DNA from 2 places in the Leisingera sp. M658 genome. Region 2 is predicted to be linked to the other one. Evidence: riboswitches for the same ligand, from Rfam matches in the RefSeq annotation. Region 2 holds a riboswitch; the other holds the start of a gene.

Region 1 (5,545 bases), 1.1 Mb from region 2:
TCCCGGTGAAGCTGCTGAAATCGCTGTCGGCGACGAAGTGGAAGTCTTCCTGCGCTCGGCTGAAAACGCCCGCGGCGAAGCCGTTATCTCGCGTGAGATGGCCCGCCGTGAAGAAGCCTGGGACCGCCTGGAAAAAGCATACGCAGACGATCAGCGCGTCGAAGGCGCGATCTTCGGCCGCGTCAAGGGCGGCTTCACTGTCGACCTGGGCGGCGCTGTTGCGTTCCTGCCCGGTTCGCAGGTCGACGTGCGCCCCGTGCGCGACGCCGGCCCGCTGATGGGTCTGAAGCAGCCGTTCCAGATCCTGAAAATGGACCGCCGCCGCGGCAACATCGTTGTCTCGCGCCGCGCCATCCTGGAAGAATCGCGTGCCGAACAGCGTGCCGAAGTCATCGGCAACCTGACCGAAGGCCAAGCAGTCGACGGTGTGGTCAAGAACATCACCGAATACGGTGCGTTTGTTGACCTGGGCGGCGTTGACGGCCTGCTGCACGTCACCGACATGGCATGGCGCCGTGTGAACCACCCCTCCGAGATCCTGTCGATCGGCGAAACCGTCAAGGTTCAGGTCATCAAGATCAACAAAGAGACTCACCGTATCTCCCTCGGCATGAAGCAGCTGCAGGAAGATCCGTGGGATCTGGTTGGCGCCAAGTACCCGCTGTCCTCGGTCCACAAGGGCCGTGTCACCAACATCACCGATTACGGTGCATTTGTTGAGCTGGAGCCGGGCGTCGAAGGTCTGGTGCACGTCTCCGAGATGTCCTGGACCAAGAAGAACGTCCACCCGGGCAAAATCGTCTCCACTTCCCAGGAAGTCGACGTCATGGTTCTGGAAATCGACGGTGCCAAGCGCCGCGTGTCCCTGGGCCTCAAGCAGACCATGCGCAACCCGTGGGAAGTCTTCTCCGAAGCCAACCCGGAAGGCACCGAGGTCGAAGGCGAAGTCAAGAACATCACCGAATTCGGTCTGTTCATTGGTCTCGACGGCGACATCGACGGCATGGTTCACCTCTCCGACCTGTCCTGGGACGAGCGCGGTGAAGAAGCGATCCAGAACTACCGCAAAGGCGACATGGTTTCGGCCGTTGTTTCCGAAGTGGACGTCGACAAAGAGCGTATCTCGCTGTCGATCAAAGCTCTGGGCGGCGACAAGTTTGCAGAAGCGGTTGGCGGCGTGAAGCGCGGCTCGATCGTGACCGTGAACGTGACCGCGATCGAAGACGGCGGCGTTGAGGTGGAATACGAAGGCATGAAGTCCTTCATCCGCCGCTCCGACCTGGCGCGCGACCGTGCCGACCAGCGCCCCGAGCGCTTCTCGGTTGGCGACAAGGTCGACGTCCGCGTCACCAACGTCGACTCCAAGACCCGCCGTCTGGGCCTGTCGATCAAGGCACGCGAGATTGCAGAAGAGAAAGAAGCTGTGGAACAGTATGGCTCCTCGGACTCCGGCGCATCGCTGGGCGACATCCTGGGCGCCGCACTGAAGTCGGGCGACGAGTAATCTCCCCGGCCTCACGGCTGCTGAAAACGAAAGCCCCGCAGGTGTCTGCGGGGCTTTTTTTTTGGGTGGGAGGGTTGGTTCGAGCCCATTGCAGAAGTGCCGAATTCTCGCGGCACGCGTGCAGCGCGTCGGCCCGCTGCACTGCCGGAAACCGCCCGCTGCACGGTAAAAGGAAGTGCCGAGGGTTAGGCATGGTTCAGCGATGTTTTGGTGGGCAATGCCCGAAGTGCGGAGACGCCTTTCATTCACCGCGGCTGCAAACAGACAGGGCAAAAGGAAACACTTTTGACACTACTTGCAGAATGTGGACCTTCCAGTTTTCCACGGGCATTGGAAAGGAGCAATGACGGGCTTGCCTGCAATGCAAGATCTCGCTTCCTAAGTCCCGCTTGAGATTGAACAGCAGTATCGGCCGCGGTTCGGCATACTCCTTTTTTTGAACTAAAGCCGCATCCCCAGTGCTCAAAACCAAATTTCTTCACGGAGATTTTCCGGACGTAAGCCCCTAAATTCAAACATTTGTTTTTATCATTCCATCCTGAAGTCAATCCATAGAAACCTCGGTTGAGTTTGCTTCCGCTTGACAGAACAATTCCAGTTTGCCTAAGTCCCGGACATTCTGGTCCGGCTGGGAGACCACCCGGGTAAAAGGGAACACGGTGAAGTGTAGCCAACAGGCGCTGAATCCGTGACTGCCCCCGCAACTGTGAGCGGAGAGCAATGCTGCGAAATGCCACTGCCCCAAGGGGCGGGAAGGCGCGGCAAAGCTTCGACCCGCGAGTCAGGAGACCTGCCAGGATGATCACCCTATCCCGGTGCGGGGCGCGCCGTAGATAACGGATTTCCGTAGTGGTGGCAGTTTTCACCGTCTGCGGAGGCAAAGCCTTCCAAAGACCCGACCCGAATACACTGCCCGCTTGGGCAGTCACTTGGCCTGCGATTGTTGCGCGGGCCGGGAGGAATGGAATATGCGCAAGGCAAGCTTGACCCTGGCCGCGGCCCTGGCCGTCACCCCCGCAATCGCAACCGCCCAGGATCCAGAGGTCACCGACCTGGCGGAGATTATCATCTCCGGCGGCTTCACACCGGTTGAGGCCCGGAAATACGGCCGCTCCGTCTCAGTTCTGACCAGCGAAGAAATCAAAGACCGCGGCATCAGCACCGTGCAGGACGCGCTGCGTTCCGTTCCCGGCCTGATGATAAACGGCTCCGGCGACAGCTTTACCCAGGTTCGCATCCGCGGCGCCGAAGCCAATCACACGCTGATCCTGATCGACGGTGTCGAAGCCTCGGGCGGTGACAGCGAGTACATCCTGTCCGGCCTGGACACAGCCAATATCGAGCGGATCGAGGTCCTGCGCGGCCCGCAATCGGTGTTCTACGGCTCCAATGCCTCGGCCGGTGTGATCAACATCATCACCAAGACCGGCGGCATCGGCACCGAATATGGCGGCAGCGCCGAGGCGGGTTCGGACGGCTACCGGGCGTCGGCGCGGATCTCGTCACGGACCGAGCGCGGCGGCCTTTCCTTCAGCCTCGCCCATGACAATGACGACGGCTACGATGCCTCCGGCGATGGCGGCGAAGAGGACGGCATCCGCCGCAATACACTGCAGCTGAAAGGCGATTACCTCGTCACCGACCGGCTGAAGCTCGGCTTCAACGTCCGCACCTCGGATGAGCGCTATGACAGCGACAGCACCTCTTTCACTGCAACGGATGCGGCTAGCTATGTCGTGGATGATCCCACGCAATTCAGTGACCGCGATGAGCAACTGACCCAAGTCTATGCTGAACTGGACACCTTGGGCGGCCGTCTGAAGCATCGGTTGTCGCTGGAACGCACAGACTTTGACCGCTCCTTCAATGGCGGCACCCCGACCGAGACCAAGACTGAAGCAGCAAAATATCTGCTGAGCTTCGGCCTGGACGGGCAGCCGGCGGATCAGGCAGACCACCTTCTGAACGCGATGCTGGAATGGGAAGAGGACTCCAGCAGTTCCAACCCGGCCTTTGCGCGCGAAACCAATTCGATTGCCCTGGAATACCGCGGCAGCTTTGCCAATGGTCTGGATCTGCAGCTTGGGGTGCGCCACGACAACAACAGCGTATTCGAAGACGCAACCAGCTGGACGGCCAGTGCCTCTTATACCTTCGCAGGCAGCGGCGTGCGGCTGCACAGCTCTGCCGGGACAGGGATCGTGAACCCGTCTTACTTTGAGCTGTTTGCCAACAGCACATTCGGCGCCACCACCTACCTTGGCAATCAGAGCTTGCAGCCCGAAGAAAACCACAGCTTCGATTTCGGGGTCGAGGTACCGTTCCTGCAGGGGCGCGGGCTGGTCGATGTGACCTATTTTGACGAAACCCTGACGGGAGAGATCGAGAGCTACATGGTGAACGCAACCACGTTCTCCTACCGCAACCAAGCCGGGGACAGTGATCGCAAAGGTGTTGAGCTGGCAGCAAGCCTGAAAGCCACCGAATATCTCGATCTGCGCCTGTCCTACACCTATCTGGACGCCACCAACCCTAATGGCTCGGTCGAGATCCGCCGTCCGGAGCACGAGCTTCTGCTGAGTGCCACACTGGATACTTTCAATGGCCGTGGCTCTGTCACCGCAGACATCCGGCATGTGGCAGGCAATTGGGACAGCCAGTTCTTTGGCTCCTTTGCCACAGCTGAGCTGCCGGATTACACCACCGTTGATGTGGCTGCTCAGTATGAGCTGACAGATAACGTGGTGCTGAACGGGCGTGTCACCAACCTGTTCGATGAGGACTACGCGGACGTCTGGGGCTATGCCAAGCGCGGCCGCGCTGCCTATATCGGCGTAAGGGCCTCGTTCTGACCCATGCGCAGGCTGTCCGGCATAGTCCTGGTCCTTTTGTGGGCCGCCACCGGTGCTTTTGCCGGGCCGTCGCGCGTGGTGTCGATGAACCTTTGCACTGACCAGCTGGCGATGCTGCTTGCGGCACCTGGCCAGCTGGCCTCGGTCTCCTACATCGCGCGGGACACACGCGCCTCGGCTATGGCTGACGCGGCCATGGCCTATCCCGCCAACCACGGGCTGGCAGAGGAGATTTATTTGCTGCGGCCCGACCTGGTGATTGCCGGCGCCTATTCGACACCGGCCACCACGGATATGCTGCGCCGTCTTGGCGTGCCGGTGGTGGTGTTCGAGCCCGCCAGCTCGCTGCAGGATGTGCGCGCGCGCATCCTGCAGATGGGGGAGGTTCTGGGCCGTGAAGACGCGGCCCGCGCACTGCTGGCAGACTATGACCAGCAGTTGGAAACGTTCGAGTACACCGGGCCGGAGGCGCCGCGCGCCGCGCTTTATGCCGCTAACGGTTTCACTTCCGGCAGCAAGACCCTTGCGGGCAAGATCCTGCGCGCGGCGGGGCTGCGCAATATCGCGGATGAGCTGGGCTATGGCCGCTCCGGTCATATGCCGCTGGAGGTGCTGGCAATGGCGGAACCGGACCTGCTGATCGGAACCTCTCCCTATCCGCGCGGCTCGCGCAGCGAGGAAGTTCTGCTGCATCCGGCAGTGCGCCGCCTGGCGGGCCGCAGCGGTGCCGGGCAGATCCGCGATGCGGATTGGGTCTGCGGCACTCCGCATGTTCTGCGCGCGGTGGCGGCGCTGGCCGAGGAACGCCGCACGTTTCTTGAAAAGGAGGGCCGGGAATGACCCGTCTGATGCTAATGCTTACCACGGCCGTTTTGGCGTTGTTCCTGCTGTCGCTGACCGTGGGGCCTGCGGATGTGGGCATCGGCGAAAGCCTGGCGGCCCTTTTTGACAACAGCTATGGTCCGCTGACGCTGGTGATGCGCGAAATCCGGCTGCCGCGGGCGCTGCTTGCGGTGATCATCGGCGGCGGGCTGGGGCTGGCGGGTGCCGCGATGCAGGGCTACCTGCGCAACCCGCTGGCTGAGCCGGGGTTGATCGGTGTGTCCTCCTCGGCGGCGCTGGGGGCGGTGCTGGCGATCAACACCGGGCTGGCGGCCAGTCTCACCCTGGGCCTGCCGCTGGCCGCTCT
Region 2 (5,545 bases):
GGCGGACAGCGCCGCGGCAAACAGCAGGTCGGACCGGCTGAAACGAAAATCCTCCAGCAGGATGATGCGGCCGGAGAACCCCCGGCATTTCATCGCCGCCAGAATGCGCTCCGACCGTTCGATGGAGCGCACCAGCATCATGCCAACCAGATAGCCGTAACTGCGGTAGGTGTGCCAGTTGGTGCCGGGGCGGAAGCCGCGCAGCTTCATCGAGGTGCGCAGGCGCTGGTATTCCTCGCGCAGAACGTCGATGTAACGGATGGTGAACATCATCAGATGCACCAGCCGCTCCGGGGTCTTGAGGGCAAAGAGCGCGTGGCCCATGGTTACCGGCTCCATCGAACCCACCAGTGTCATAACCGCAAGGATCACCGCATTGGCGGTAAGGGCAATCTCGGTTGCACGCCACAGGCCTTCCCAACTGGCCTCCAGCCCCCAAATGGACAGGGCCGGGGTTCCGGGCACGGTAAAGGGCAGCAGCACCAGCATGAAGATGATGAAACTGTCCATCATCGCCATCCGTTTCAGCGTTTGCCGGGGCGGCAGGCCAGAGAAGGCCAGCAGCCACATCGACAGGCCAAGAGCGGCCGCCAGAACCCAAAGATTGCTGAGCGAGACAACCACCACCGCATAGGCGGCCGTCATCATGATGCGCATCCGCGGGTCAAGTGCTGTGACCTTGGCGCGAAAGGTGCCGAACCCGCCGAGCGGTTTTTCCTCGCTCGTCAGAACATAGGTCATGCGCTGCTGCCGATCTTGCGGCGTGCAGCGATGTAAAAGCCAAGCCCGAACAGGCCGCAGATATAGCCGATACCGCCAAGCACGGACTGAAAGTCCGACTTATTCTTGAACGCTGTCAGCTCCTGGCGGAGCGGGCGCAGTTCATTACGCAACATGGTGGCAAGCTCGGAGCGGGTTTGATCGGAGAGGCCCGCGGACCCTGCCGCCGCCGGCGCTGCAGAGATGTCCATGGCAGCAGCCGCAGAATTTGCTGCAGCGCCCGGGCTTTGCCCGATGATCTGCGCGACTTCCGCACCGTCCATCATCATCTCGGCCACGTGGCCAGCCCCCAGATCGCCACGGAAGATATGTGTCACAGGCTCCGACGGGGTGAACAGGAAAAAGCCGTCACCGTCGGTTCTGGACTCTCCCAGCTTGCTGCCGGCCACGTCAAAGATCTCAATCAGCAGGTCCGCGGCCATGTCACCGTTGGAAAAGCCCACTTCGCCCTCAATGTCGGAACCGGACGGAAAAACAGCTGAGATAACATTGTGTGCCATCACCGGGAGCGGCGCCAGCAGCGCAAGGATCAGAATGCAGGAGCGGATCATGCAAGGCTTCCTTTTGTGTCGAAAAACAGCTCGGGCTTCACACGCCGCGCCAGGAAAATGGCAGCGCCGGACAAAAGCGCTTCGATGATCACCACCGGAATATGGGAAAAGAACACCAGTTTCGCGGCCAGGATGAACTCATCGCCGGACAGCATCAGCGATACCGCCACGGCCAGAGTTGTGGCAGCAATGGCCGCGCCGCCGCCGATTCCGCCCCAGATGGCACCCTGCAGAGGCGAGCCGCGGGCCACCAGCGGGCGGAATATCAGCCCGACCAGAACTGCAGGCAGGGCGATGTTCACGGCGTTCACGCCCAGCACGGTCAGCCCGCCGAAGCCAAAGAACACCGCCTGCAGCAGCAGTCCGACAAACAGGGCCGGAAAGGCCGCCCAGCCCAGGACCAGCCCCGCAAGCCCGTTCAGGATCAGGTGAACCGAACTCGGCCCGATCGGGACATGGATCAGGGAGGCCACAAAGAAACTGGCAGAAAGAACCCCCGCCGCCGGAATACGTTCCAGCGGCAGGCTCCGCAGCCCCATGGCGATACCGCCGACGGCGGCAACCGCGCCGCCGATCACAACCGGATTCGACAGTGCGCCGTCTACGATATGCATGGTGCTATTCTCACTTCAGCTCTTCAGCGTGGATCCACAACACAGCGTCCTGGCTAAGCTCCTTGCCGTCATGCTCAGTCGCCGGGCCGGAGCCGAGGGCGGCAAATCCCCAGTGGCCCGCTTTCGGAATGCCAAAGGAAAAGACGCCATTCTGGTCTGCGATCGCAACGATGGCGCCGCCGGACATCGGCTGAACCGTCGGGTTGGTTGTGGAAAAAGCCGCAAGGTCCGGCTCTGATGCCATGAACTCAACCTCGATTTCGGCGCCCGGAACCGGCTTGCCATCCGCCAGCACCTGACCCGAGAAGGTAGAGCCAACAATGACGTTATAGGGCTTGTTCAGCGGCAGGATCTCGGTTTCCAGGCCCACTGGCTGATCCCAATCGGTGGGCAGGGTGTTGCGGTTCAGCACGACTTTGGAAATCTGCTGAATATAGATGTCTTCGCTTTCCTCATAATAGGGCGCGGGCACAGTCACCACCACATAGTCGCCCGAGCGCTTGACCGGAACCGACGCCCTGTAGGCGGCGGCTTCGTTCTCCGCGCCCTTGAATGTGGCCGGTTCCAAGCGGTCCGAAAGATCAACCTTTTCGCCCTTGTGAACCATAAAAAATTCTTCAGGTTTGCCCATGTCCATCACATGGCCGTTTTCCAGCGGGTGCCAGAACACCAGCCCCATCGGCACATCGCCGGGCTTCCCGATCAGCACGTTTTCAGTGTAGTTCAGCTGGAAATGCGCCGATGCGGTGACCGGCAGGGATACGGCCAGAGCTGCGGCCAGATATTTCAGTTTCATTTCGTCCTCATTCGACGACACAGGCGCACCTGCAATCAGGAATGAACAACGGGGATAGTGGCACGGAAAAGCCTGAACGGCAGCCGCGCCAGACGCGCACCCCGGCGTCCGGTGGAAAAGGGCAGACACTCCGCTAGCGAAGTCTTTGTCCTGTGTCCGGCAGGTCTCCTGACTCGCGGGTCTTGGTTCGGCTGGCCTTCCCGGGAAAGATCCCAGTGGCATGTTCAGCGTCACTCACCGCTCACAGTTGCGGGGGCAGTCACGGATTTGGTCCCTTATGGGTACGCCGCACCGTGTTCCCTATTTCTTCCGCTGCGCATTGAAACACTCGCGGAACCGGTCACACTGGCTGAATGGCAAAACCATTTTACTGAGTCAAGCTTCCCGTCTTCTGTTCAGTTGCCGAATGAGTACTACCTTGCGGTGCTCCACTGATCAGCCCCACTTGAATGGTCCAGTTTGCTTGTTAGTGCATGACTTGCCTTGGGTCCATCTGGACGATGGTTTCCGGCGCCGGTGGGCGATAGCCCAGAGCACTATGTGGGCGTTTGGTGTTGTCGTGTTTCCTCCATTCTTCGATGAGGATTTGCGCCTCGCGCAGGCTGTAGAAGATTTCGCCGTTCAAGAACTCGTCCCTGAACCGTGCGTTGAAGCTCTCGCAATATCCGTTCTCCCATGGAGACCCTGGTTCGATGTATGCGGTCTTCGCGCCAACAGCCTTGATCCAGTTCTGGACGGCCTGAGCAACAAACTCCGGACTGTTGTCTGAACGAATGAACGACGGCACCCCGCGCAGAATGAACAGGCCGCTCAGGACATTGATGACGGTGCCTGAGTTCAGCTTGCGATCCACACGGATGGCAAGACACTCCCGACTGTACGCGTCGATGATGTTCAGTGTCCGGAAGGCTTTTCCATCGTCAGTGCGGCAATGCACGAAGTCATATGACCAGACATGGCTGCGCCGTTGTGGCCGAAGACGCGCACACGATCCATCGTTCAGCCAGAGCCGTCCCTTTTTCGGCTGTTTCATTGGTACTTTCAGCCCCTCTCGCCGCCACAGCCTTTCGACCCGCTTGTCATTCACATGCCAGCCAGCGTCCCTCAGCAAAGCCGCAATCCGACGATAGCCATATCGACCGTATTGTCCCGCCTGCTCGATCATGCCGGCAGCCAATCGTTCTTCATCAGCGCGGCCTACTGGCACTTTGCGCTGCGTGGATCGATGCTGTCTCAGAACCCGGCATGCCCGGCGCTCCGGGATGTGCAGTTCAGCACGAACGCGATCAATGCAAGCGCGGCGGCGAGCGGGGCTTAGAAGTTTCCCTTCGCAGCTTCCGCCAAAATCAACTTGTCCAGCGTCAAGTCAGACACCGCCTTTCTCAGCCGTTCATTTTCCTTCTGAAGACGCTTCAGTTCTTTCAGCTGGTCCGTGCCCATTCCACCGTACCCTCAGCATCACGCTTGAACCAATGGCGCTGCGATGCTTCGATCTTCCAGCGATAAGACGTCTGTTCAGTCACACCAATCTGACGGATCGCATCCAGACGCGGCATACCTTGCCCAGTCAGAACCTCAACTTGCCGTAACTTCGTGACAATCTCCTCGGGCTTTGGCCGTTTGTTGGCCATGGTATTCCGCCGTTTTCCTAAACATAGCGGAGGACCACTTCAGTGGGGGAAGACCAGACTTGGCGTGCTCCTTGGGATAAATATGTAGCTCTTACTTAGATCGAGTACTGCCAACATGGTGTAAGATTCTCTTACTTCACGGAGCTGATGGAGTAGAAATTGGCAGCCGTCGCAACCGCTCAAGGAAACCCGATGACTTAGCCGCAATCCAAGAAGAAATTCCATCACGGTGATCTCAAGACCGCCCTGATCGATGCAACCATTGAAATGATCAGGGAAAGGCGGGTTGAGGACGTAAGCGTTGCCGATGCCGCCCGCGCCGACCAAGTTTCAAGCGGCGCGTCCTACCGGCACTTCAAGGACCGCGATGAATTGCTGGCAAATGTCGCCGCCGAAGGCTTCCGGAGATTTTCCAAAGCCAAGATTGACGCCTTTGCCAAACATCCAAAGTATTCGGTTGAAAGCCTGATTGCTGGCGGCTGCGCCTATGCTGAGTTTGGCGCAGACAATCCCGAACTGTTTCACCTCATGTGGGCGGCGGCTCGCAACCGGGACAACATCAATGTAGCGCGCGTGGCCAGCAGCGCAACATACAACACCTTTATTGATGAGCTGACGGGCATCATGAAGGCGCAGGGCCTCGGCCATCTGGACCCGCATGAATTCGGAACGCCTTTGTGGGCAATGGTGCATGGTTTTGCCAGTTTGCTGATCGGCAAACCTGCAAATCTAGACAGCGGCCGCCAAGCGCTCAGAAGCCGCATAGCAGACGCCACCTGGGCTTACGTCCGAGGCTATCAGACCGGTTAGAACCCTGGCTGCAGCCCGCTACTGGCTTTCTGCACAGACTAGTTCTGGATTACGTAAGACCGAACCGGTTTCTCCGCCGGCAGGTATCTGATCCGGCAAATTGGGCTGCCACGCTGGATTAACGAGGGCAATCCCCCTCGACGTTCGCGCGACAAAGCCTGGCACTATTGCCAGGCGCTTCAGTCCGCCCCGCTTACAGGCACCAGTATCGGGCAATTTGTGCAGGCGCGGCTGTCGCACAGCCGGCAGGTCCGCAGCTTGTGCGTGTCGTCACCGGCAGCAGCTTGCAGCAGTTTTTCCAGCAGCCGGGCCAGGTCCTTTTGTTCGTCAGCGGACAGGCTGCCGGTCACTGCCTCCAGTGCG

What was found. Region 2 has a riboswitch for cobalamin ahead of K3724_RS00525 (DUF4198 domain-containing protein). Riboswitches for the same ligand answer to the same signal wherever they lie in the genome.
Region 1: linked by a shared signal. The riboswitch ahead of K3724_RS16290 (TonB-dependent siderophore receptor) and the one ahead of K3724_RS00525 (DUF4198 domain-containing protein) in region 2 are both predicted to bind cobalamin.

The regions. Positions count from the first base shown of each region.
Region 1 is NZ_CP083546.1:3,316,011-3,321,555, reverse strand. It holds gene rpsA (30S ribosomal protein S1) at 1-1,504, shown strand, start outside; cobalamin riboswitch at 2,108-2,317, shown strand; gene K3724_RS16290 (TonB-dependent siderophore receptor) at 2,473-4,356, shown strand; gene K3724_RS16285 (ABC transporter substrate-binding protein) at 4,360-5,196, shown strand; gene K3724_RS16280 (iron ABC transporter permease) at 5,193-5,545, shown strand, end outside.
Region 2 is NZ_CP083546.1:102,204-107,748, reverse strand. It holds gene cbiQ (cobalt ECF transporter T component CbiQ) at 1-741, opposite strand, end outside; gene K3724_RS00535 (cobalt ABC transporter permease) at 738-1,331, opposite strand; gene cbiM (cobalt transporter CbiM) at 1,328-1,945, opposite strand; gene K3724_RS00525 (DUF4198 domain-containing protein) at 1,956-2,741, opposite strand; cobalamin riboswitch at 2,882-3,097, opposite strand; partial or broken gene K3724_RS00520 (IS3 family transposase) at 3,208-4,372, opposite strand; gene K3724_RS00515 (TetR/AcrR family transcriptional regulator) at 4,640-5,182, shown strand; gene K3724_RS00510 (MarR family winged helix-turn-helix transcriptional regulator) at 5,362-5,545, opposite strand, start outside.